Linked DNA regions of Nitrobacter winogradskyi Nb-255. Each later gene encodes a partner of the first gene's protein in a complex. Links are inferred from orthologs where the notes say so. Each region holds a gene or a part of one and is shown on either strand. Other genes may lie near its edges. The genes, in order: ccmE and ccmB.

Region 1 (11,177 bases):
GCCCTTGTCGGGCTGGTACTGGGAGGTCGACCGTACCGATCCGGGCAAAGCGGAAACCCGCGCATCGCGCTCGCTATGGGACAAGAAGCTCCCGAAGCTCGTGGATCAGGGCATTGCGCTTTCCTCGTCCGGAGTCCGCGCCGGATATGTCGACGGGCCCGAAGGTCAAATCCTCCGCATGGCGGAGCGGCCGGTCGATCTCGGCGCCGACGGCAAGTTCCGTGTCGCCGTGGCCGGAGACGCCTCGGAAATTTTCGATGAAACGAGGGCTTTCGACTATTACCTCGGCGGCACCTTCGCCGCGCTCACGATCGGATTGCTTCTCACCACGATCTTTCAGGTGCGATTCGGTCTTGCGCCGCTGAAACGGATCTCGGACGCGATCGCCGACATCCGGTCGGGCCGCGCGGAGCGACTGGAAGGTGAATTCCCCGTGGAGATCGCGCCCCTTGCCTGGGAGACCAACGCGCTGATCGATGCCAACCGGGAGATCGTCGAGCGTGCCCGCACCCACGTCGGCAACCTCGCGCACGCGGTCAAGACGCCGCTTTCGGTTATCATCAACGAGGCCAGCGCGCATGAGGGCGATTCCTTCGCCGCCAAAATGCTCGAACAGGCCGGGATGATGCGCAACCAGGTCGCCCATCATCTGGAGCGCGCCCGCCTGGCTGCGCGGCTCACCGTCATTGGAACGGTGACGGATGTCGCGCCCGTCGTCGAGGCGCTGCGCAGGACCATGGAGAAAATTCATCGCGATCGCGATATCACGATTGAGGTCGACGTCAGTCCGGGGACGAAATTTCGCGGCGAACGCCAGGATCTTGAGGAGATGGTCGGCAATCTTGTAGACAATGCCTGCAAGTGGGCGCATTCGCGGGTGTTCATCACCACGTCCGTCCGTCCGCCTTCCGGAGTTGAGCCTGCGATGCTGCACATTACCGTCGACGATAACGGTCAGGGATTGTCGGATGCCGAGCGGATGCAGGCCTCGCAGCGCGGCCGCCGCATCGACGAGACCAAGCCGGGATCCGGACTGGGGTTGTCGATCGTCACCGATCTTGCAGCCCTCTATGGCGGTCGCCTGACGCTGGATACCGCGCCGATCGGCGGATTGCGCGCCGAACTGTTGCTGCCGTCAGCTTGAGCCCCGGTTTGCTGGTCGTCCCATGTCGAAGTCCCGCCCGCATCACCCGTTCCCGTGCAATCGAATGCGGAATCCGTCCGGCGAAAAGCGCCGGGGGAGCGTGAATATGCTGCTGATTGCCGTGGCGGCGACGCTCGCTCTCGGCGGTTGCGACACGACGGGTTCCGGCGGCCCTGACGCTCCCGGCCTGACGGCCTTCGCCGGCTTCTGGGAAGGGGCCACCGGTCCCGCGACAGCCGCGGCGCTGGGTGGATTGATTGGACCGAAACTCGGTTCCGCCCTGGATGACAACGACCGTCGGCTGGCCTATCAGGCGCAGATCGATGCGCTTGAGCGTGGCGCGCCGGGCGCGCCGATTACCTGGCGCAATCCGGATAGCGGCCGTCACGGCAATATCGTCGCCGGACCGGAATATGAGGTGGAGGGTGCGACATGCCGCGGCTATTCCCACACCGTCACGATTGCCGGTCAACTCCAGACCGTGCGCAGAACCGCTTGCCGGAACGCTGACGGACGCTGGACCGCGACCGGCTGATTGTAAGGCCGCAAAATTTGAATCAAATCAAAGCCTCACTGACCAGCATTCAAGCATGGAATGAGTCCTCCCCGCTCCCTGATGAAATGCGAAGCGGGATCGCGTTTCTGATTTGACGTATTTTCTTGGCGCGAGCCGTTATCCCGTTGTCTCGAAACTCCTCCGGCCCGGCGCAACGCATCCTTAAGACCGCGTCTGATATGAGGCGCTACGGGCTTTCCGGTGTCCGCGCGATCGTTCGCGTGAAGATGTGCGTGCATGGACCAGACCTCGATCGAACGGCTGAAGGACTACCTTGCGCAGCTTCCGCCGAAATCGCAGGCGTTGTTGATGCGGGAGTTCGAGCGCGCGGTGGAGCGCGGCGAAGACGCTGCGGTCGCGAACCTCGTTCTCGGGGAGCTGCGCCGGATTGACCCCCAATCGGGTGACAGCGAGCAGCGGAGTGAAGACCCGGTCCGGCATCTGTTCCGTCCCCTCGATCCGTTTCTCGTGGAAGACAATGTCGTGCCGCGCTCCGGCCAGATCCGGCGCAACTCGCTCGTGCCGGTCTGGCGTTGGCTGGCGCGCGAGGGCGCGCCGGATGACGCGCGCGCGTTCGAGGCCGTGCTGGCGGCTGAGGCCGGATCGGCATCCGGGATCGAGACGGCGGCACGGGTTTTCCAGCCGGTGGCGGCAGCCGCCATCCTGCGAATCCTTACGGATAGTTCCGGCATCAACCGCCAGCGGACGCTTGGCCGCATCAGCGCTCCCGGCGTCATTGAAGATCTGCCCGCGATCGCGGCGGTTCTGCACGCGCGCGAAGCCCTCGACACCCTGAATATTCGGCTGCCTGGTTTTCTGCCTGTCTTCGGCGAGCCGCAGATCGCCTCCCTGATGACGGCGCTCAATGTTCCTTCCCTGCAAACGCCGGCGGCCTTGCCGTTTGCGTTGTCGCTGGTGATGCAGCGCCTGTCGGCACCGTGGCAGATCATCCGCCTCGCGGTTCAGGTCGCGGGGTCGGACGATGAGATACGCGTGGCGGCGACGCCTTATGGCGTGGCCGTCAAGATGGCGCTCGACGATCTGTCGCAGACGTCGGCCGTTCTGCGGGCCGATATCCGGCGCGGCCGGTTCGAGAATGTCTCCCGGCACTTGAAGACCTTGCACGACGGTGTTCGCGGGCTAAGGACCGAGCTTGATATCCGAACCGATTCCGGCTGGGGGCGTCAGCTCGCGGCGATCAGGGTCGATATTTCCGAGGTTCTGCAATCGGAGATCGAAGGCGTCGCCGGCCGTGTGCGGCGTATTTTGCGTCAGCGGCCCGACAAGGACATTCCAGCCGGCGCAAAACTCGACTCGATCGAGGTCGAGGAAACCGCCGCGTTGATCGATTTTGTCGCGGTATGCCGGACCTACGCCAGCGAACTGGCCATCAACGAAGTCACGACGCGCACCTATTCGGACTTGCAGCATTACGTCGAGAGGACCTCCGAAACCCTTGTCGAAGCGCTTCGCAACGGCGATGAGCGCGTGCGGGCGTTCCGGCAGCAGCAGGTCAAGGCGGTGATCCGTTTTTGCGAGGTTCTGTTCGGCCGGGATTACTCGTCGCTGATGAGCCGGGCGGCGGACCACGCGCTCACGGCCGAACGCAAATCGTCGCGGGCAGGGTGAGCGGGCGTCCGTGTTTCCGATAAACGCTATTAAATCATGCGGTTGTGGATGTTTACCGTCAATTGTGCCGCAATTGTCAATTGCGTCCGTATTCCAGTCGTGATGTAACCCGGCCGTCGAACGGCCGCTCCCGGCGCCGCTACCAGATGGAACCCTGATGAGATGACGGTGTGGTTTGTGTTCGCGCTGATGACCGCCGGTGCGGCTTTCGCGGTGCTGTGGCCGCTCGGTCGGTCAGGCAGTCGGCGAACCTCGGGCGGCAGCGAGACCACGGTTTACCGCGACCAACTGGCCGAGGTCGGGCGCGATGCCGCCGCCGGCCTGATCGGCGAGGCGGAGGCGGCTGCGGCGCGGGTCGAGATCGGGCGCCGGCTTCTGGAAGCGGCTGACGCGGAACGTCATCAGCCGCAGGATTCGAAACTCTGGCTGCGCCGTGCGGTGGCGGTGGTCGCGCTGGCGGGAATCCCGTTGCTGGCGTTCGCGACCTACCTCCCTCTGGGATCGCCGCAAATGCCCGATTTCCCCCTCGCGGCGCGCATTCAAACCGCCGATGCGTCGCAATCCCTCGACAGCCTCGTGGCGCGTGTCGAATCGCACCTGGAGAAGAATCCCGGCGACGGCCGGGGCTGGACCGTACTGGCGCCGATACTCGCGAAGCTCGGCCGCTTCGACGACGCGGCGCGCGCCTATCGCAACGTGATCACGTATGAGGGCGAGACCGCGCCGCGCCGCGCCGATCTCGGGGCGGCGATCGCGGGGGCGGCCAACGGCATCGTCACCGCCGAGGCGAAGAAGGAGTTCGAGCGGGCGCTCGCCCTGAACCCGCAGGAGGCGAAGGCGCGCTTTTTCCTTGGAATGGCCGCGCAGCAGGACGGCCGCAGCGCCGACGCCATGAAGATCTGGAAAGCCCTGCTGGCCGATGCGCCTGCGGATGCGGAATGGCGCGTGACCGTGCAGGAGGCGCTGGCGCAGCTCGGGGACGGCGCGCCTCGCCCGACGGAAGAAGCGGTGGCCGCGGCGAGCGACATGAACGAAGCGGATCGCTCCGCGATGATCCACACGATGGTCGACCGGCTGGCGGCGCGCCTGAAGCAGGACGGCAACGATGTCGAGGGATGGCTGCGCCTCGCCCGCGCCTATATGGTGCTCAATCAGCCGGAGAAGTCGCGCGCCGTGCGCGATGACGCGCGCCGCGCGCTCGGGCGGAATGAAGCAGGGTTGCGCCAGCTCAACGAAGGGTTCAAGGCGCTCGGGATAGACGGATGATCGAGGTATTTGCTTTGCGCGCAGGTGGTGAAACATGACTCGCAAGCAGCGGCGCTTGACGATGATCGGCGGAGCGCTCGTGGTGCTCGGCATCGCGGCCGCGCTGGTGCTTAATGCCCTGCGCGATTCCATCGTGTTTTTCTCGACGCCGATGATGGTGTCGGAGAAGCATATTCAGCCGGGGCAACGCTTTCGGCTAGGCGGGCTGGTGCAGACCGGTTCGCTGGTCCGCGGTGACAATCTCGCCGTTTCATTCAGGGTGTCTGACGGGAGCGCCACCCTCCCGGTGAGTTACAAGGGCATTCTGCCTGATCTGTTCCGCGAGGGGCAGGGGGTGGTCGCCGAGGGCGCGCTTGATAATTCGGGTGTGTTCCAGGCCGACACCGTGCTGGCCAAGCACGACGAGACCTACATGCCGAAAGAGGTCGCGGATGCCTTGAAGAAGCAGGGGCATTGGAAGGACGATTATGGCGCGCAGCCCGGAGCCGCTGAAGCTTCTAGCAAGCAGGAGGTGTCGCAATGATCGCCGAGGCCGGGCATTTCGCGCTGGTGCTGGCGCTCGGGCTCGCGCTGATCCAGTCCGTGGTTCCGATCATCGGCGCAAGACTGCACGACGGCGCGTTGATGAACGTGGCGCGCTCGACCGCGCTGGCGCAATTGCTGTTTGTCGCCGCTTCGTTTTTCGCGCTTGCGACGCTGTACGTGGTTTCCGATTTCTCGGTCCTCAACGTCTTCCAGAATTCCCACTCGCTGAAGCCGATGATCTACAAGATCACCGGCGTCTGGGGCAATCACGAAGGCTCCATGCTGTTGTGGGTGACGATCCTCGCTTTGTTCGGCGGGCTGGTCGCGGCGTTCGGCAATAATCTTCCGCTGACGCTGCGCGCCCATGTGCTGGCGGTGCAGGGCTGGGTCGCGACCGCGTTCTACCTGTTCATCCTGCTGACATCGAATCCGTTCACGCGGATCGCCAGCCCGCCGATGGAGGGGCGCGATCTCAATCCTGTGCTGCAGGATATCGGGCTCGCGGTACACCCGCCGATGCTTTATCTCGGCTATGTCGGCTTCTCCATCGCGTTCTCCTTCGCGGTCGCCGCCCTGATCGAAGGCCGCATCGACGCAGCCTGGGCGCGCTGGGTGCGGCCATGGACGCTGGTGGCGTGGATTTTCCTCACCCTCGGAATCGCGATGGGATCGTACTGGGCCTATTACGAACTCGGCTGGGGTGGCTGGTGGTTCTGGGATCCGGTCGAGAACGCCTCGCTGATGCCGTGGCTGGCGGGAACGGCGCTGCTGCATTCCTCGGTGGTGATGGAAAAGCGCAACGCGCTGAAAGTATGGACCATCCTGCTCGCGATCCTGACGTTCTCGCTGTCGCTGCTCGGCACCTTTTTGGTGCGTTCGGGCGTGCTGACGTCAGTCCATGCCTTTGCTACCGACCCGACGCGCGGCGTCTTCATCCTGCTGATCCTCTGCACCTTCATCGGCGGCAGCCTCACCTTGTTTATCTGGCGTGCGTCCACTCTGAAGCAGGGCGGCTTGTTCGCGCCGGTCTCGCGCGAAGGCGCGCTCGTGCTCAACAACCTGTTCCTGACCACGGCCTGCGCCACCGTGTTCGTCGGCACGTTGTATCCGCTGGCGCTCGAGGTCATCACCGGCAACAGGATTTCGGTCGGAGCGCCGTTCTTCAACCTGACGTTCGCGCCCTTGTTCGTCCCGCTGCTGATCGCGGTGCCGTTCGGCCCGCTGCTGGCGTGGAAGCGCGGTGATCTGCTCGGTGCCTCTCAACGGCTGATCGCCGCCGGGGTCGGCAGCGTGATCGCCGTGGCCGTGCTGTGGGCATGGACGCGTGGCGGCAGCACCTTCGCGCCGCTGGCGATCGGACTGGCGGTGTTCGTGATTATCGGCGCTCTCTGTGATCTCGCCGAGCGCGTCAACCTGTTTCGTGCGTCGCTGCCGGTTTCCCTGCGCCGCGCGAAAGGATTGCCTCGTTCGGCGTGGGGCACGGTTTTCGCCCATGCCGGCCTCGGGGTAGCCTTGATCGGCATCGTCTGCGAAACCACCTGGAATACCGAATACATCGCCTCGATGAAGATCAACGACGTGGCGCGGGTCGGTGGCTACAGTCTGACGTTCGAGGGTACGACGCAGCATCAGCGATCCAACTATCGCGAAGATATCGCGCGCTTCACCGTCAGTCGGGACGGGCAGCCGATCGCGGTCATGATGCCCTCCAAGCGTAACTTCACGACGCGCGCGGCTTCGACCACGGAAGCGGCGCTGCTGACGCGTGGCGCGAGCCAGCTCTACATCTCGCTCGGTGAAGCCACCGCCGATGGGTCGATCGCGGTGCGCATCTATCACAAGCCTATGGTGTTGCTGATCTGGTTCGGTCCGGTCCTGATGGCCTTCGGCGGCGTGCTGTCGCTGTCAGACCGGCGCTTGCGGGTCGGTGCGCCGAAACCGGCGAAGGCCGGCTGGCGCACGCTCCAGCCGGCGGAGTAAGGCTGCCATGCGTGAACTCGTACAAACCCTGTCGTCGTTGTGCGGACGGTGCATGGCGTGGAACAGGTTCCTGCCTGTTCTCGGCGCGATCCTTTGTTTTGGGCTCTTGGCGGTGTCTTCCGCTCATGCGGTGCAGCCGGACGAGGTCATGACCGACCCCGCTCAGGAAGCGCGCGCGCGCGACCTGTCGCGCGGGTTGCGCTGCATGGTGTGCCAGAACCAGTCGATCGACGATTCCTCGGCGCCGCTGGCGCGGGATCTCCGTCTGCTGGTGCGGGAGCGGATCGCCGCCGGCGACAGCAATCAGCAGGTGCTAGATTTTCTGGTGGCCCGTTATGGCGACTACGTTCTGCTGAAGCCGCCTTTTGAGACGAGTACGCTGCCGCTCTGGCTTCTGACTCCGCTGCTTCTGGCCGGCGGCGGACTGGCGCTGTGGGGATACAGCCGGCGGCGGTCAAAAGCGGTGAAGGCCGCTCAGGAGGCTCCACCGCGTTTGAGCGAGGAAGAAGAAGCCCGGCTCGCGAAACTGGTGGCGATCGAACGCGCCGCCGGCGAGGAGTCGAAGGCTTGAGCCGATAACCGGTTTTCGATCCGCGACCTCGTGATGTGTGCGCCAAACCGCCGCACGAGGCGTTTGCTGTTGTTACGAAACATTAATTTCTTGGTCAGCGCGCGGTAAGGTGCGAATACCCATCTTCAGGGACATGAAGTGCCGGTTTTCGGCACTATATCAAACCTGTCTTTTGGAGATCCGCATGACCGACCTGCCGTCTTCCCAGTTAAAGCCCATTCGTTCTGGGGTCACCGCGCGCAGGTTCGCGTTGATGGCGTCTGTCGTCGCGGGTGTTGGCGTAGCCGCTTACGGGCTAAGCCCTTCCGCAGACAAGGCCGAGTTCTTCATAAGTCCCGCTTATGCGCAGGTCAACACCGACGTGAGCAAGGTCGCGCAGCCGATCGGCTTTGCCGACATCGTCGAGCGGGTGAAGCCGTCGGTAATTTCGGTCAAGATCCGTATGAAGGACAGGGCGGTGGCCAGCGGGGACGATTCGCCGTTCCAGCCGGGCTCGCCCATGGAGCGGTTTTTCCGCCGCTTTGGCGGACCGGATGGCCTACCGCCAGGAATGCGCGGCCGGCGCGGTCCTGGCCTCGTGACAGGGCAGGGCTCCGGCTTCTTCATCTCGGCTGATGGGTATGCTGTGACCAACAACCATGTCGTCGACGGCGCGGACAAGGTCGAAGTCACGACCGACGACGGCAAGACCTACACCGCCAAGGTGATCGGGGCTGATCCGCGCACGGACATTGCCCTGATCAAGGTCGAGGGCGGCTCCAGTTTCCCGTTTGCGAAACTGTCGGATGACAAGGTGCGGATCGGCGATTGGGTTCTCGCGGTCGGCAATCCGTTCGGTCTTGGCGGTTCGGTGACCGCCGGCATCGTGTCGGCCAGCGGCCGTGACATTGGCACCGGCCCCTATGACGACTTCATCCAGATTGACGCCCCGGTCAACAAAGGTAATTCCGGCGGCCCGGCTTTCAACATGAAGGGCGACGTCATCGGCGTGAATACCGCGATCTATTCGCCGTCCGGCGGCAGCGTCGGCATTGCGTTCTCGATTCCCGCGAATACGGTGAAGAGTGTCGTTGCTCAGCTCAAGGACAAAGGGTCGGTGAGCCGCGGATGGATCGGCGTCCAGATCCAGCCGGTGACTTCCGACATCGCCGACAGCCTCGGTCTCAAGAAAGCCGAAGGCGCGCTGGTGGCTGAGCCGCAGGCCAACAGTCCGGCGGCCAAGGCGGGTATAAAGTCCGGCGACGTGATCACGGCCGTCAATGGTGATCCGGTCAAGGACGCGCGCGAACTGGCGCGGACCATCGGTAGCTTGGCGCCGGGAACGTCGATCAAGCTCAACGTCCTGCGCAAGGGCACGGACAAGGTCGTCAACCTGACGCTTGGCACTCTGCCCGACACCGTCGAAGCCCGAGCTGACCACTATGGCGATCGTGGCTCATCGCGCGACAACGATATTCCCAGGCTTGGTTTGACCGTTGCGCCGGCAGGATCGGTTGCGGGTGCCGGCGGGGAAGGGGTCGTCGTGGTTGACGTGGATCCGAAAAGCCCCGCGGCCGAGCGCGGGTTCAGGGAAGGCGACGTGATTTTGGAGGTCGCGGGAAAGAGCGTGTCCAGCTCCGCCGACATACGCGAGGCAATCAAGGCGGCGCGCGCGGAAGACAAGAACAGTGTTTTGATGCGGGTTCGCACCGGCAGCACGGCGCGTTTCGTCGCAATGCCAATTGCGAAGGGTTAAGGCATGATGCCGAACGGAAGAAATCGATTCCCGGATTGGATCATGCCGATCAAAGACAAGGCTCGGTCGGGCTCGACGCGGTCCGATCGGACTTGAGGTGCGAGCCTTGCAAGAGATGGAAAGCGTCGCCGGCATCAGTCGCCCCCCGCCGGCGGCACTTTCCGGGGACGGGTCAAAAGTCCGTTCCCTTGATTGCCTTCCGATCGGAATAGCCCCCCTCCGTCGGAAGGACTAGGGCGGTGGAGTTGCCCCAAGCTTCACCGCCCGTTTTTTGCACGGCGGCCGCCGGGGCGTGGTCTTTGCGGTCTTGCGCGCGCGGAATGAGCGCGCCATGGTGATGGAAAGACAACCTTTGGACAATTCCAGTAACCAGATGCGCCTGCTGATCATCGAGGACGATCGCGAGTCCGCGGACTACCTCGTGAAGGCGTTTCGCGAGGTCGGACATATCGCGGAACTCGCCAGAGACGGCGAGGAAGGCCTCTCCTTTGCCGACGGCGGGGACTACGACGTACTGGTGATCGATCGGATGCTGCCCAAGCGCGACGGGCTTTCCGTGATCGGCTGCCTGCGCGAGAAAGGCATCCTCACTCCGGTGCTCATTCTCTCTGCGCTCGGCCAGGTCGACGATCGCATCAAGGGCTTGCGCGCCGGCGGCGACGACTATCTGCCTAAACCGTACTCATTTGCCGAGTTGCTGGCGCGGGTGGAGGTCCTGTCGCGTCGTCATGGCGGGCGCGCCGAAGAAACGCTCTATCGTGTCGGCGATCTCGAACTGGACCGGCTGTCACGCCGCGTTGCGCGGGGTGGAGAGGAACTGACGCTTCAGCCGCGTGAGTTTCGCCTGTTGGAGTATCTCATGAAGCATGCGGGTCAGGTCGTGACCCGAACCATGCTGCTGGAGAATGTCTGGGATTATCATTTTGATCCGCAGACTAACGTCATCGACGTGCATATCTCGCGGTTGCGTTCCAAGATCGATAAAGGTTTCGAGCAGCCTCTGCTGCACACCATCCGTGGCGCCGGATACATGGTGCGGAGTGGTTAGAACACGGTAGATTTTGAAAACCTCCGACCATTAGAGCGTTTTCAAGCGAAGTGGATATCGGTTCGCATGACGAAAACGCGTCTAAACAACAATATAGAGCCTCGCTTCTGATTACATCAGAAGCGAAAAGGCTCTAGGCCGTTGATGATCTTAAAAAAAAGGGGCCTGGGACAGGATCTGATTCATGCCGTCGTCGTTGCTCGGCTTGTAACCGTTACCGCTGGTATTGAGCGCACAGCGCACAAATGAACAAGTGACGTTTGTGTAACAAGGTGCGCGCCTTACCGAGTGAGGCGGGAGAGGGGCGGCAGAAAAAAGGCCGACAGAAGTGTCGACCTTTGGAAACGACGATCAGTTAATCAGGTGAGAAAAATCGCCAACAAGGCGATAACGGCGGCCGCGGTCGAGGCGAGAATCGTTCCTAACCTGACGAAGGCGTTATACGTTCTCTCATGCTCCCGATAGTCCATTCCTTCCGCCGCCGAATAGACGGGCCCGCTGTGATCAGACATGTCAAGTCTCCTTAAGTGCGGTTGATCTTGGGTGTCACCACGACGGCGACCGACCTTCTCTCGCCGTCATGCGACGCTGCCAAGATAGATACATTGACGATGAATGTTTTTGCTCTGGCTCAAATCAATGCGGGAATGAAGGGTGCCCATACCTTAATAGGACAACGAAATACCCCGCCGGTCGCAGTCACAGCAGGCTAATTCAAGCTCG
Region 2 (10,968 bases), 940 kb from region 1 along the record:
ATCACGGATGGACGAACGGGGTTTATCGTCGAAGACGAGATCAGCGCGGTTGCCGCGGTCCACAGCCTGACGACGCTCGATCGCGGAGCCATCCGGGCGGAGTTCGAAGCGCGATTCACGGCGCGGCGCATGGCGCTGGATTATCTCGACTCCTATCGAAACCTCATCGAGGCTACGGCGCCGAGGATCAAGCTGGTCAGCAACGCCACCTAGGATCGAGCCTTTTTGCTTCTGATGGAATCAGAAGCAAAATTCTCCGCGGAGCATCATCCTGCGGTCCCCTTATCCAGGGGCCGCAGGAGCGTCGTTGCATCAGACCAGCGACAGCTTGCGATCAATGACAAGCAGCACGCGGTCGAGTTCATGGCCACGCCGCAGAATGAGGCCACTCGCCGAGATCACGCTATACGCGCCCTGCTTGCGCGCCAGTCGCGGATCTTTCTCGATCCGATAAATCGGAACTTCAGAAGCGCGACGGAAGACCGAGAACACCGCGCGATCCCTGAGAAAGTCGATGGCATAATCGCGCCAGTCCCCATCGGCAACCATCCGTCCATAAAGATTGAGGATGCGATTGAGTTCGAGACGGTTGAACGTCACCCTGCCTGGGATGGGAACGGGGGCGGGGTCACGTTCCGTCACGCGGCTCCCGCCCGGATCAAGATCGTCCGGTAGCGAACTCATCGGCGCCTCCTGTCACGGTCGGATGACATCATCGCGCCGGCTGCGACCTGTCGCAAGAGGTCTCGGCTCCCAGTCCGGAAAGGGGCGGGATCACGTCATTGTCTTGTTCCTCGCGCTACCGCGGCGCCCGGATAACAAGAACGTTAGGTAAAATCATAATGCAGCCCAAATTCCGACAAGCAACCGCCCCGCTGAACTGCGAAAAAACATTCTCTGCGATGGCCCGATTCTTTTGGAACCGGTTCCTCAGCCCCCAGCCCCCCGGGGCCATCAGGATCGGGCCTATTCGCAGAGATCAATTTCGGAGTTGCAAAAGCCCGGACCCGGTGTCGGGCTTTTTCTTTTTAGAGTATCCTGAAGGCAGGCCGCATTCATCGCGCAGGATTCGGGTCGCGGAAAATGAGAATCCGTATCAATGCAGCCAATCTCAATGCAGCAAGGTGTAGGCCGCGCCGAGCATCCGGCCGGGTCTTTCGCGATTGCCATCCTGGACATAGACAACCGCAGCATCGACGCCGTTATGGGCGATATTCTCGATTGGCACCGCCCAGGTGCCCGCCTTGCCCGTCCAGTCACCGACCTTGAGCCAGTTCCTAACGACATTGTGGTAGGTCACTTCGCGGCCGCTGTTCTCTCCGCGCCCGATCGCAATCGGGACCGCCCTGGAAACCGCACAGACCCAGATTTCGCCGCGACCCGAAAGATGCTTGCCGTTGGCGGATGCGACTGACACATTGAGCTGCCTGCCAGAGACCGACATTGAAACCGGCACCGACATCACATCCTGGCTTTGTTGCGTATCGCGGACCGCCCTTTCGATGGCCCCGCGATCGCTGCCGATCACATGGGCCGATCCATTGACGATCACCTGCGGCGTGTAGACATCGCGGTCGCCGCGCATCTGCGAATAGGCTTTCTGGCGCGCGGTGAAGCGATTGTCCGCGAGCGTATCCTTCCAGCCGAGATAATCCCAGTAATCGATCGGCATGCTCAGCGCGACGATCGACGGGTCCTTTGAAAGATCACCCAGAATTTCATCGGCGGCCGGACATGAGGAGCAACCCTGCGACGTGAACAGTTCAACCACCGCGCGCGGCTCCGCCAAAGCTGCACGACTGAGCGCGACAAGCGCGCAAACGCCGAGCGCACCGGACAGTCGTGTCAAACCACCACGAGACATCATCAAGATCACCGAAACCGCGGCACGGCGGGGGGCCTGCGGCATGAAGGAAAAGCACACTTTAAGAATGCGAGAAGCCGGCATTTTGATAGGCTGCCCCTCGCTTGCCCGCCACTCAATTCGCGGTGAAGGCCTCATACGTCAAGTGCGCCGTTCTGACATTCATCGCTCCGGCGATCGCGGCCCTCGGGATACGAATGTCAAACGCACGTCCGAGGGGCTATGCGCGCTTGAACGCGATGCGAATGTCGGAATCGGATCAGCAGGTCAAGCCGCGAGTTTGCGCAGCACATAGTGCAGGATGCCCCCGTTGCGATAGTAGTCGAGTTCGTCGAGCGTATCGATGCGGCAGAGCAGCAAGACGCGGCGAAGCGAGCCGTCGCGGGAAACGATATCCGCCGACAACTTCTGGCGCGGCTTCAGATCGCCCTGCAAGCCGCGAATCGTCACCGTCTCATCCCCCGTGAGCCCGATGGACTGCCAGGACACGCCGTCCTCGAAGGTCAGTGGCAAGACGCCCATGCCGACGAGGTTGGAGCGGTGGATGCGCTCGAAGCTCTCGCAGATCACCGCGCGCACGCCAAGCAGCCGCGTCCCCTTGGCTGCCCAGTCGCGCGACGAACCGTTGCCGTATTCGGCGCCGGCGAACACGACAAGCGGCACATTCTCCTGCTGGTACTTCATCGCGGCGTCATAGATCGACATCTGCTCGCCGTCCGGCCAGTGCCTGGTCGAGCCGCCCTCCGGGACCGCGCCGTCGGCGCCCCTGAGCATGAAGTTCTTGATACGGATATTGGCGAAGGTGCCCCGCATCATCACTTCATGATTACCGCGCCGCGTGCCGTACTGATTGAAATCCGCCGGGCGCACCTGATGTTCGCTGAGATATTGTCCGGCCGGCGACGTCAGCTTGATCGCACCGGCCGGCGAGATGTGATCGGTGGTGATCTTGTCGCCAAACATGGCCAGGATGCGCGCATCCACGATATCCTCGATCGGCTCCGGCTCCTTCTTCATGCCATCGAAGTAAGGCGGGTTCTGCACATAGGTCGAATTCATGTTCCAGCGATAGGTCTCGCTCGCAACGGTCTGGATCTTGCGCCAGTTGTCATCGCCCTTGAACACGGCGGCGTACTTCTTCTTGAAGATTCTCGAGGTCACGTACTTCTTGATGAAGGCGTTGACCTCCTTCGAGGTCGGCCAGATATCCTTAAGGTACACCGGCTTGCCGTCAGTGCCCGTGCCGAGCGGCTCGCGGCTGAGATTTTTGGTCACCGAGCCCGCCAGCGCGTAGGCGACGACCAGCGGCGGCGAGGCAAGATAATTCGCCTGCACGTCCGGCGAAACGCGGCCCTCGAAATTGCGATTGCCCGACAGAACCGCAGCGGCGACGATGCCGTTGTCGTTGACCGACTTTGAAATCTCCGGCGCCAGCGGCCCCGAATTGCCGATGCACGTGGTGCAGCCGAAGCCGACAAGATTGAAACCCACCTTGTCGAGATCCTGTTGAAGCCCGGACGCCGCGAGATATTCGGCGACCACCTGGCTGCCCGGCGCCAGCGACGTTTTCACCCAGGGCTTCGCGGCCAGCCCTTTCGCCGCAGCCTTGCGCGCCAGCAGCCCGGCGGCCATCAGCACGCTCGGATTGGATGTGTTGGTGCATGAGGTGATCGCCGCGATCACCACGTCGCCATGTCCGAGATCGAAGTTGCGGCCTTCGACCGGGAATCGCGCCCCGGCGTCGGTCTTTCTGTATTCGTCGGCGAGCGCGCCGGCGAATCCATCCGCGACCGCCGACAGCGGCTGCCGCCCCTCCGGCCGCTTCGGTCCCGCGAGCGACGACACCACCGTTCCAAGATCGAGCGCCAGCTTTTCTGTGAAGACCGGATCGGCCGAAGCGGAGCTGCGAAACAGGCCTTGCGCCTTGGCGTATTTCATCACCAGCGCGACGCGGGCCGGCGGCCGGCCGGACGTCTTGAGATAATCGATGGTCGCCGCATCGATCGGAAAGAAGCCGCAGGTCGCGCCGTATTCCGGCGCCATGTTGGCGATGGTCGCCTTGTCCGCGACCGACAGATGATCGAGGCCAGGTCCGTAGAACTCGACGAACTTGCCGACGACGCCCTGCTTGCGCAGCATCTGGGTAACGGTGAGCACGAGATCGGTGGCGGTCACCCCTTCCTTCAGCGCCCCCTTCAGCTTGAAGCCGACCACGTCGGGCAGCAGCATCGATAGCGGCTGGCCAAGCATGGCGGCTTCCGCCTCGATGCCGCCGACGCCCCACCCCAAGACGGCAAGGCCATTGACCATGGTGGTGTGGGAATCGGTGCCGAGCACCGTATCCGGATAGGCGACCTCGGTGCTGGCGGTCTTCTTGCCGATCGTCAGCCTTTCCTTTCGCGTCCACACCGTCTGCGCCAGATATTCAAGATTGACCTGATGGCAGATGCCGGTGCCGGGCGGCACCACCGCGAAATTCGAGAACGCCTTCTGTCCCCATTTCAGGAACTCGTAGCGCTCCCGGTTCTGCCTGTACTCCTCGACCACGTTGCGGGCGAACGCCTTGTTGTCGCCGAAGAAGTTCACGATCACGCTGTGGTCGATGACAAGATCGACCGGCACCAGCGGATTGATCTTCTCAGGCTTGCCGCCGAGATTCTGCATCGCGTTGCGCATCGCCGCGAGATCGACCACCGCGGGCACGCCGGTGAAATCCTGCATCAGAACGCGAGCCGGACGGAAGGCAATCTCGTGCTCGAGCCTGCGCTTTCTCAGCCATTTGGCGAACGCGGCGATGTCTTCCTTCTTCACCGAGCGTCCGTCCTCGTTGCGCAGCAGGTTTTCCAGCAGCACCTTCATGGAATAGGGCAGCCGGGAGATGCCCTTGAGGCCATTCTTCTCCGCGGCCGGCAGACTGTAGTAAGCGTAAGTCTTGTCTCCGACCTTGAAGGTTTTCAGGCACTTGAAGCTGTCGAGCGAAGCCATGTGAGAAATCCCGAATTAACGTCTGAGGTACCGGCCAGCAAACCAATAGGGTATTGAAACACCGCTGACGCACCAACCCCCGGGGTTTCGCTGCGGCGCGTTTTGTGCTGCATCAGTTCCAGTTTTATAGAGTCTTTCCAGATCGTCCGCCACCGCCCCTCAAATGCTTGTACCCCGCCTTTCAGCCATACACAGAAACGCGACAGTTCCGCGAACAGGACCGCCATGAGACTTTCAGGGAACGGATTGCGATGCGTCAGAGGAGGACGGGAGGTGTTCTCCGGCCTCGATGTGGCGGCGGAGTCGGGCCACGCCGTGGCGATCACCGGCCCTAACGGCGCGGGGAAAACGTCCCTGCTCCGGCTGCTCGCGGGTCTTTTGGCGATAGCGGACGGGTCGATCAGCCTTGAAGGCGGCGATCCCGAGTTGACGCTGCCGGAACAGGCGCATTACCTCGGCCATCGCGACGCCCTCAAGCCTGCGCTCACGGTCAGCGAAAACCTGTCGTTCTGGCGGGATTTCCTCGGCGGCGGGAAATCGGGCGAATCGGATGCGCTCGCGGCGGTCGGGCTCGACCATGTCGCGCATCTGCCGGCGGCCTATCTCTCGGCCGGACAGCGGCGACGGCTGTCCATCGCACGGCTCCTGGCCGTCAAGCGCCCGGTCTGGCTGCTGGACGAACCGACCTCGGCCCTCGACGTCACCGGTCAGGCCGCCTTCGCCGCGATCATGACCGGCCATCTCGCGGGCGGCGGCATCATTCTGGCCGCGACCCATACGCCGCTCGGCATCGCCGCGCGGGAACTGCGGATCGGAGGCGCGGCATGAGGTTGGCTCCAATCCACATGCGACGAGCCTTGCCCCTCCTTCCCTCGTGGGAAAGAAGAAAAGGGTCCTCTTCATGACCGCCCTCGCCGCCGTGATCCGCCGGGATGTGCGCGTCGCGCTGCGCGTCGGCGGCGGCGCGCTGATCGGGGTGCTGTTTTTCCTGACCGTCGTGGTGCTGATGCCGTTCGCGGTCGGCCCCGATCTCGCGCTCCTGAAAAAACTCGGGCCCGCGATTCTCTGGCTCGGCGCGCTGCTGGCGAGCCTGCTGACGCTCGATCGCCTGTTCACCGCCGATCACGATGATGGTTCGCTTGACCTGATCGTCATGGGCCGCACGCCGCTCGAACTCGTCTGCGCCGCGAAGGCGCTGGCGCACTGGCTGGCCGTAGGGTTGCCGCTGGTCGCCGCGACGCCCGTGCTGGGGTTGCTGCTCAACCTGGACGCCGTCGCGACCGGTGCCGTGGCGCTGACGCTCCTTGCGGGAACGCCGGCGCTCACCTTCACGGGAATGGTCGGCGCCGCCCTCGCCGTCGTCCTGCGCCGCGGCGGGCTGCTGCTCTCGGTGCTGGTGCTTCCGCTGTCGATCCCGGTTCTGATTTTCGGCGTCGCCGCTTCCAATGCCGCGATGTCCGGACCATCGCCGTTCGGCACTCCGTTCTCGATTCTGTGCGCGCTGTCGCTGGCGAGCCTGGTCATCGGTCCGTTCGCCGCCGCCTCAAGCCTGCGGCACGGGCTGGATTGAGGCGCTTGATGCAGCCAATCAATTTTTGCTCAAGGAGGAAACCGGACGCAAATCCGCATTGCCTGCGGTAGCTCCGGCGACTATCAGTGGTGCCCATGTCGTTGATTGACCTCGCCAACCCCTCCCGGTTTCTCACGCTTGCCGGCCGGATTCTGCCGTGGCTCGTGGCGGTCACCGCGCTCGTGCTCGCGGTCGGCCTCTACCAGTCCGCCATCGCGCCCGATGACTATCAGCAGGGCGCGACCGTGAAGATCATGTTCATCCACGTTCCGAATGCGTGGCTGTCGATGTTCGTGTGGGGCGTGATGAGCGTCGCGGCGCTGGGCACGCTGGTGTGGCGGCATCCGCTGGCCGACGTCGCGGCCAAGACCGCAGCGCCGATCGGCGCGGCCTTCACATTTCTCGCGCTGCTGACGGGATCGCTGTGGGGCCGACCGATGTGGGGCACCTATTGGGAATGGGATGCGCGGCTGACCTCGGTTTTGATCCTGTTCCTGATGTATCTTGGCCTGATGGCGCTATGGCGCGCGGTCGAGGATCCGTCGCGCGCCGCGCGCGCCGCCGCGGTGCTGACGCTGGTCGGCTCGGTCAACATTCCCATCATCAAGTTCTCGGTCGACTGGTGGAATACGCTGCATCAGCCGGCCTCGGTGGTGCGCATGGGCGGCTCGACGCTCGACCGCGCCTTCCTGATTCCCCTCGTGGTGATGGCGATCGGCTTCACCCTGCTGTTCCTGACGCTGCATATCGCGGCGATGCGGAATGAAATCCTGCGCCGGCGCGTGCGCACCTTGCAGATGCTGCAAGCCAGCAAATCGGTGGCGTGACAATCATGGCGCTCGGTCCCTATGCCTCATTCATCGTGACATCCTACGTGTCGGTCGCAGCCGTGGTTGTCGCGCTCATTGTCTGGGTGATCATGGATTACCGCCGTCAGAAGGCGCGCCTGCGCGGCCTTGAAGCCGCGGGCGCGGTCAGGCGATCGGGACGCAGCGCAGCGGAGGTTCAATGACCGACCCTGAGCCGCCCGCCGCCGCGCCGAAACGGCGCTGGCTGATGGCGCTGCCGCTCGTGCTCTTTGCCGCGCTGGCGCTCCTGTTCTGGTTCCGGCTCGGCGACCGCGACATTTCGCGAATCCCCTCGGCGCTGATCGGCCGCGCCGCGCCCCAGATCCCGCTGCCGCCACTGTCCGGCCTCATGGCGGACGGCAAGCCGGTGCCGGGGATCGACCCCGCGACCTTCGTGGGCAAGGTCAGCCTGGTCAACGTCTGGGCGTCCTGGTGCGTCCCCTGCCATAGCGAGGCGCCGCTGCTGACCGAGTTCGCCAAGGACCGGCGCGTGCAATTCGTCGGCATCAACTACAAGGACGCCTCCGACAACGCCCGCCGCTTCCTCGGCCGCTACGGCAACCCGTTCGATGTCGTCGGCGTCGACAGCAATGGCCGGGCCTCCATCGAATGGGGCGTCTACGGCGTGCCCGAGACCTTCGTGGTCGCGCGGGACGGCACCATCGCCTACAAGCTGGTCGGGGAAATCACCCCTGAGAACATCGAAGCGGTGCTGAAGCCGGAAATCGAAAAGGCCCTGAAAGCGGGCTCCTGATCCAGCCCCGTTCGTCTTTCCGGCCGGCCAGCTTATAGGCAAGTCATCAGTTCTTGCTGACATCCCCTTCCCGGGCATCGCTGGCTTCCAGAGTGGCCGGCTCCAGATGATGGCGCCGGGTCAGCGGCATCTGCATCATGGCGAAGATCATGGTGAGCGGGACCGCTCCGAAAACCTTGAAATTGACCCAGAAGTCCGTGCTCTGGGTCCGCCAGACGAATTCGTTCAGGACGGCCATCGCCGCAAAGAACAGCGCCCAGCGCAGCGTCAACAGCCGCCAGCCGCGCGGCGTCAGGTTGAACACCTGATCGAACATGATCGCGATGAAGGAGCGGCCGAACAGCAATCCGCCGCCGAGCACCGCCGCGAACAGGGCATAGATGATGGTGGGCTTCACCTTGATGAAGGTCTCATCATGCAGAACCAGCGTCAGCGTACCGAACACGATGACGATGACCGCCGTCACCAGCGCCATCAGCGGGATATGTCGCGTCACCGCATAGGACGCGATCATCGCCGCCACGATCGCCACCATGAACGCGGCCGTTGCCACGAACAGCCCGAACTTCGCATTGGCGGCGAAGAACACCAGCAGCGGACCGAGTTCGGTCGCGAGCTTGAATAGCGGGTGCGGTTGCGACTTGTTCATCATCCTGCCTGTTATGACCGGCTTTATCCGCAACAGCGGATGAAGCCGGTGTTTCGCGCGGTTTCGGTAGTCCCGGCATGCCCGCCCGTGGGGTTCGGGCACGATAAAAACTAATGCTCGATCCCCGCGACCGCCCGCGCGAAATCGCCTGCCGTAAACGGCGCGAGGTCGTCCACTCCTTCGCCGACGCCGATGAAGTGCACGGGCAGCTTATGCTTCTCCGCGAGCGCCACCAGAATGCCGCCGCGCGCCGTGCCGTCCAGCTTGGTCATCACCAGCCCGGTGACGCCGGCGGTGCGATGAAACGCCTCGACCTGCGACAGCGCGTTCTGTCCGACCGTGGCGTCGAGCACGAGCAACACGACATGCGGAGCCGACGAATCGACCCTGCGGATGACGCGAACCATCTTTTCCAGTTCGTTCATCAGCTCCGCCTTGTTCTGCAGGCGGCCCGCGGTGTCGATCAGCAGCACGTCGCTGTTCTGGTTTCGCGCCTCGGTCAGCGCGTTGAACGCCAGGCTCGCGGAATCCGATCCTTGCGCGCCCGCGATCACCGGCGATCCGGTTCGCTCGCCCCAGACCTTCAACTGGTCGATCGCCGCGGCGCGAAACGTGTCGCCGGCCGCCATCATCACCTTGCGCCCCTCGGCGGACAACTTCGCCGCCAGCTTGCCGATGGTCGTAGTCTTGCCGGAGCCGTTGACGCCGACCACCAGAATAACGAACGGCTTGACCGTTTCGTCGATGATCAGCGGCCGCGCCACCGGAGCGAGGACTTTTTCCACTTCGGTCGCGACGACGGCCTTCACCTCGTCGGCGGAGATCGCCTTGTCATAGCGTCCCTCGCCGACCGCCTCCGCGATGCGTTCGGCGACCGCGGTTCCGAGGTCGGCGCGCAGCAGGACGTCCTCGATATCATCGAGCATGGCGCGGTCGAGCTTGCGCTTGGTGACGAGATCGGCCACCGCCGTCCCGAGCGAAGCGGAAGTCCGCTTGAGGCCGCCGGACAGCCTGCGCCACCAGCTCTGTTTCGGTTGATCCTCGGAACTGTCACTCATCGTGGAGGTGTGTTAGCCGTTTCGACGATCATGCCGCAACCGGAAATAAAGCGAACCGTCGATACGGCCCAGCCGACGCCGGAGGAGATCCAGGCCCGCGTCCTCCACCGCGACGGGCTGATGCTGGTGATCGACAAGCCCGCGGGCATCGCCGTCCATCGCGGCCCCAAGGGCGGCGCCAATCTCGAAGCGTCGTTCGACGCGCTGCGGTTCGGCCTGCCGCGGCCGCCGGTGCTGGCCCATCGGCTGGACCGCGACACCTCGGGCTGTCTGGTGCTCGGGCGGCACCGCAAGGCGACGGCTTCGCTCGGCCTGCTGTTCAAGCACGGCAAGATTTCAAAGACCTACTGGGCCGTGGTCGAAGGCGGCCCGAGCGAGGATGAGGGCGCCATCGATATTCCACTGGGGCGGCTGAACGAAGAACGCGGCTGGTGGCAGAAGCCGGATCCGAACGGGCTGCCGTCGACCACGAAATGGAAAGTGCTGGGGCGATCCTCTCCTGACACCTCCACCGTTTCCGGAGCAGGAGTTCAGTTGACCTGGTTGTCGCTGGAACCGCTTACCGGCCGCACTCATCAACTGCGCGTCCATTGCGCGGCGATGGGCTGGCCGATCGTCGGCGACAACATCTACGGAACCCAGGCCAGTTTACGCCGTTCGCGGAACGAACAATACGTCCCGCGCCTCGACGAGCCGGGCCTGCATCTGCATGCACGCCAGATCGCGATTCCGCTGTCGAGGAACAAGCCTCCCGTGGTGGTCACCGCGCCCGCGCCCGCGCATTTGCACGCGCGGCTCAGGGCGTGCGGCTGGAACGCAGAGTAGGCTAAAGCTCCGCGGGAGAACCTTGGGCGTGCGAGCCGCGACGATTCACCTTGAATCCGCCGCGTTCCTGCTTCATATGGTAACACGACCTTGAAAATGTCAGGTCACTGCGAGCCGCGTGTTCTGGGCCGTTAACGGTCTCTGGCTTGCCCCTTCAGCCAAAGTCAATCGACGCCCCAAACACGCGGGTGTCACCGACGCCCTGGCACGCTCCGGCCGATATGGCCGAGCGCCTGGTCCCATAATGGAAAGAAGCAACCTTTTGTCCTCCTTTCAGGATTTCGGCCTCGCCGATCCGATTTCACGTGCGCTCGCGGAAGAGAATTATCTGACGCCCACGCCCATCCAGGCTCAAACCATCCCTATTGCCCTCACCGGACGCGACCTTGTCGGAATTGCCCAGACCGGCACCGGC

What was found.
Region 2: the proteins of ccmE (region 1) and ccmB are in contact, whole or in part, in a solved structure (PDB 8CE8), measured with the Escherichia coli proteins. The link is inferred for Nitrobacter winogradskyi Nb-255 from one-to-one orthologs.

What each region holds. Positions count from the first base shown.
Region 1 is NC_007406.1:1,293,564-1,304,740, forward strand. What follows is about bases 3,457-6,373. They hold ccmE (cytochrome c maturation protein CcmE), read left to right. Parts: upstream 3,457-4,629; coding sequence 4,630-5,118; downstream 5,119-6,373. Other genes in these bases: ccmI (c-type cytochrome biogenesis protein CcmI), read left to right, coding at 3,492-4,595; NWI_RS06170 (heme lyase CcmF/NrfE family subunit), read left to right, coding at 5,115-6,373. In the rest of the region: NWI_RS06145 (sensor histidine kinase), read left to right, coding at 1-1,144; NWI_RS06150 (RT0821/Lpp0805 family surface protein), read left to right, coding at 1,251-1,679; NWI_RS06155 (hypothetical protein), read left to right, coding at 1,938-3,329; more of NWI_RS06170, read left to right, coding at 6,374-7,100; NWI_RS06175 (cytochrome c-type biogenesis protein), read left to right, coding at 7,153-7,671; NWI_RS06180 (Do family serine endopeptidase), read left to right, coding at 7,856-9,406; NWI_RS06185 (response regulator transcription factor), read left to right, coding at 9,738-10,454; NWI_RS16805 (aa3-type cytochrome c oxidase subunit IV), read right to left, coding at 10,814-10,966. UniProt on the Escherichia coli protein: Heme chaperone required for the biogenesis of c-type cytochromes. Transiently binds heme delivered by CcmC and transfers the heme to apo-cytochromes in a process facilitated by CcmF and CcmH.
Region 2 is NC_007406.1:352,684-363,651, reverse strand. Bases 4,877-7,584 are described here. They hold ccmB (heme exporter protein CcmB), read left to right. Parts: upstream 4,877-5,750; coding sequence 5,751-6,419; downstream 6,420-7,584. Other genes in these bases: NWI_RS01665 (DsbE family thiol:disulfide interchange protein), read left to right, coding at 7,428-7,584; ccmD (heme exporter protein CcmD), read left to right, coding at 7,252-7,431; NWI_RS01675 (heme ABC transporter permease), read left to right, coding at 6,515-7,246; ccmA (heme ABC exporter ATP-binding protein CcmA), read left to right, coding at 5,075-5,677. In the rest of the region: NWI_RS01705 (glycosyltransferase family 4 protein), read left to right, coding at 1-213; NWI_RS01700 (DUF2794 domain-containing protein), read right to left, coding at 313-684; NWI_RS01695 (DUF1223 domain-containing protein), read right to left, coding at 1,112-1,867; aconitate hydratase AcnA, read right to left, coding at 2,132-4,849; more of NWI_RS01665, read left to right, coding at 7,585-8,021; NWI_RS01660 (septation protein A), read right to left, coding at 8,068-8,670; signal recognition particle-docking protein FtsY, read right to left, coding at 8,781-9,728; NWI_RS01650 (RluA family pseudouridine synthase), read left to right, coding at 9,759-10,553; NWI_RS01645 (DEAD/DEAH box helicase), read left to right, coding at 10,798-10,968. UniProt on the Escherichia coli protein: Required for the export of heme to the periplasm for the biogenesis of c-type cytochromes.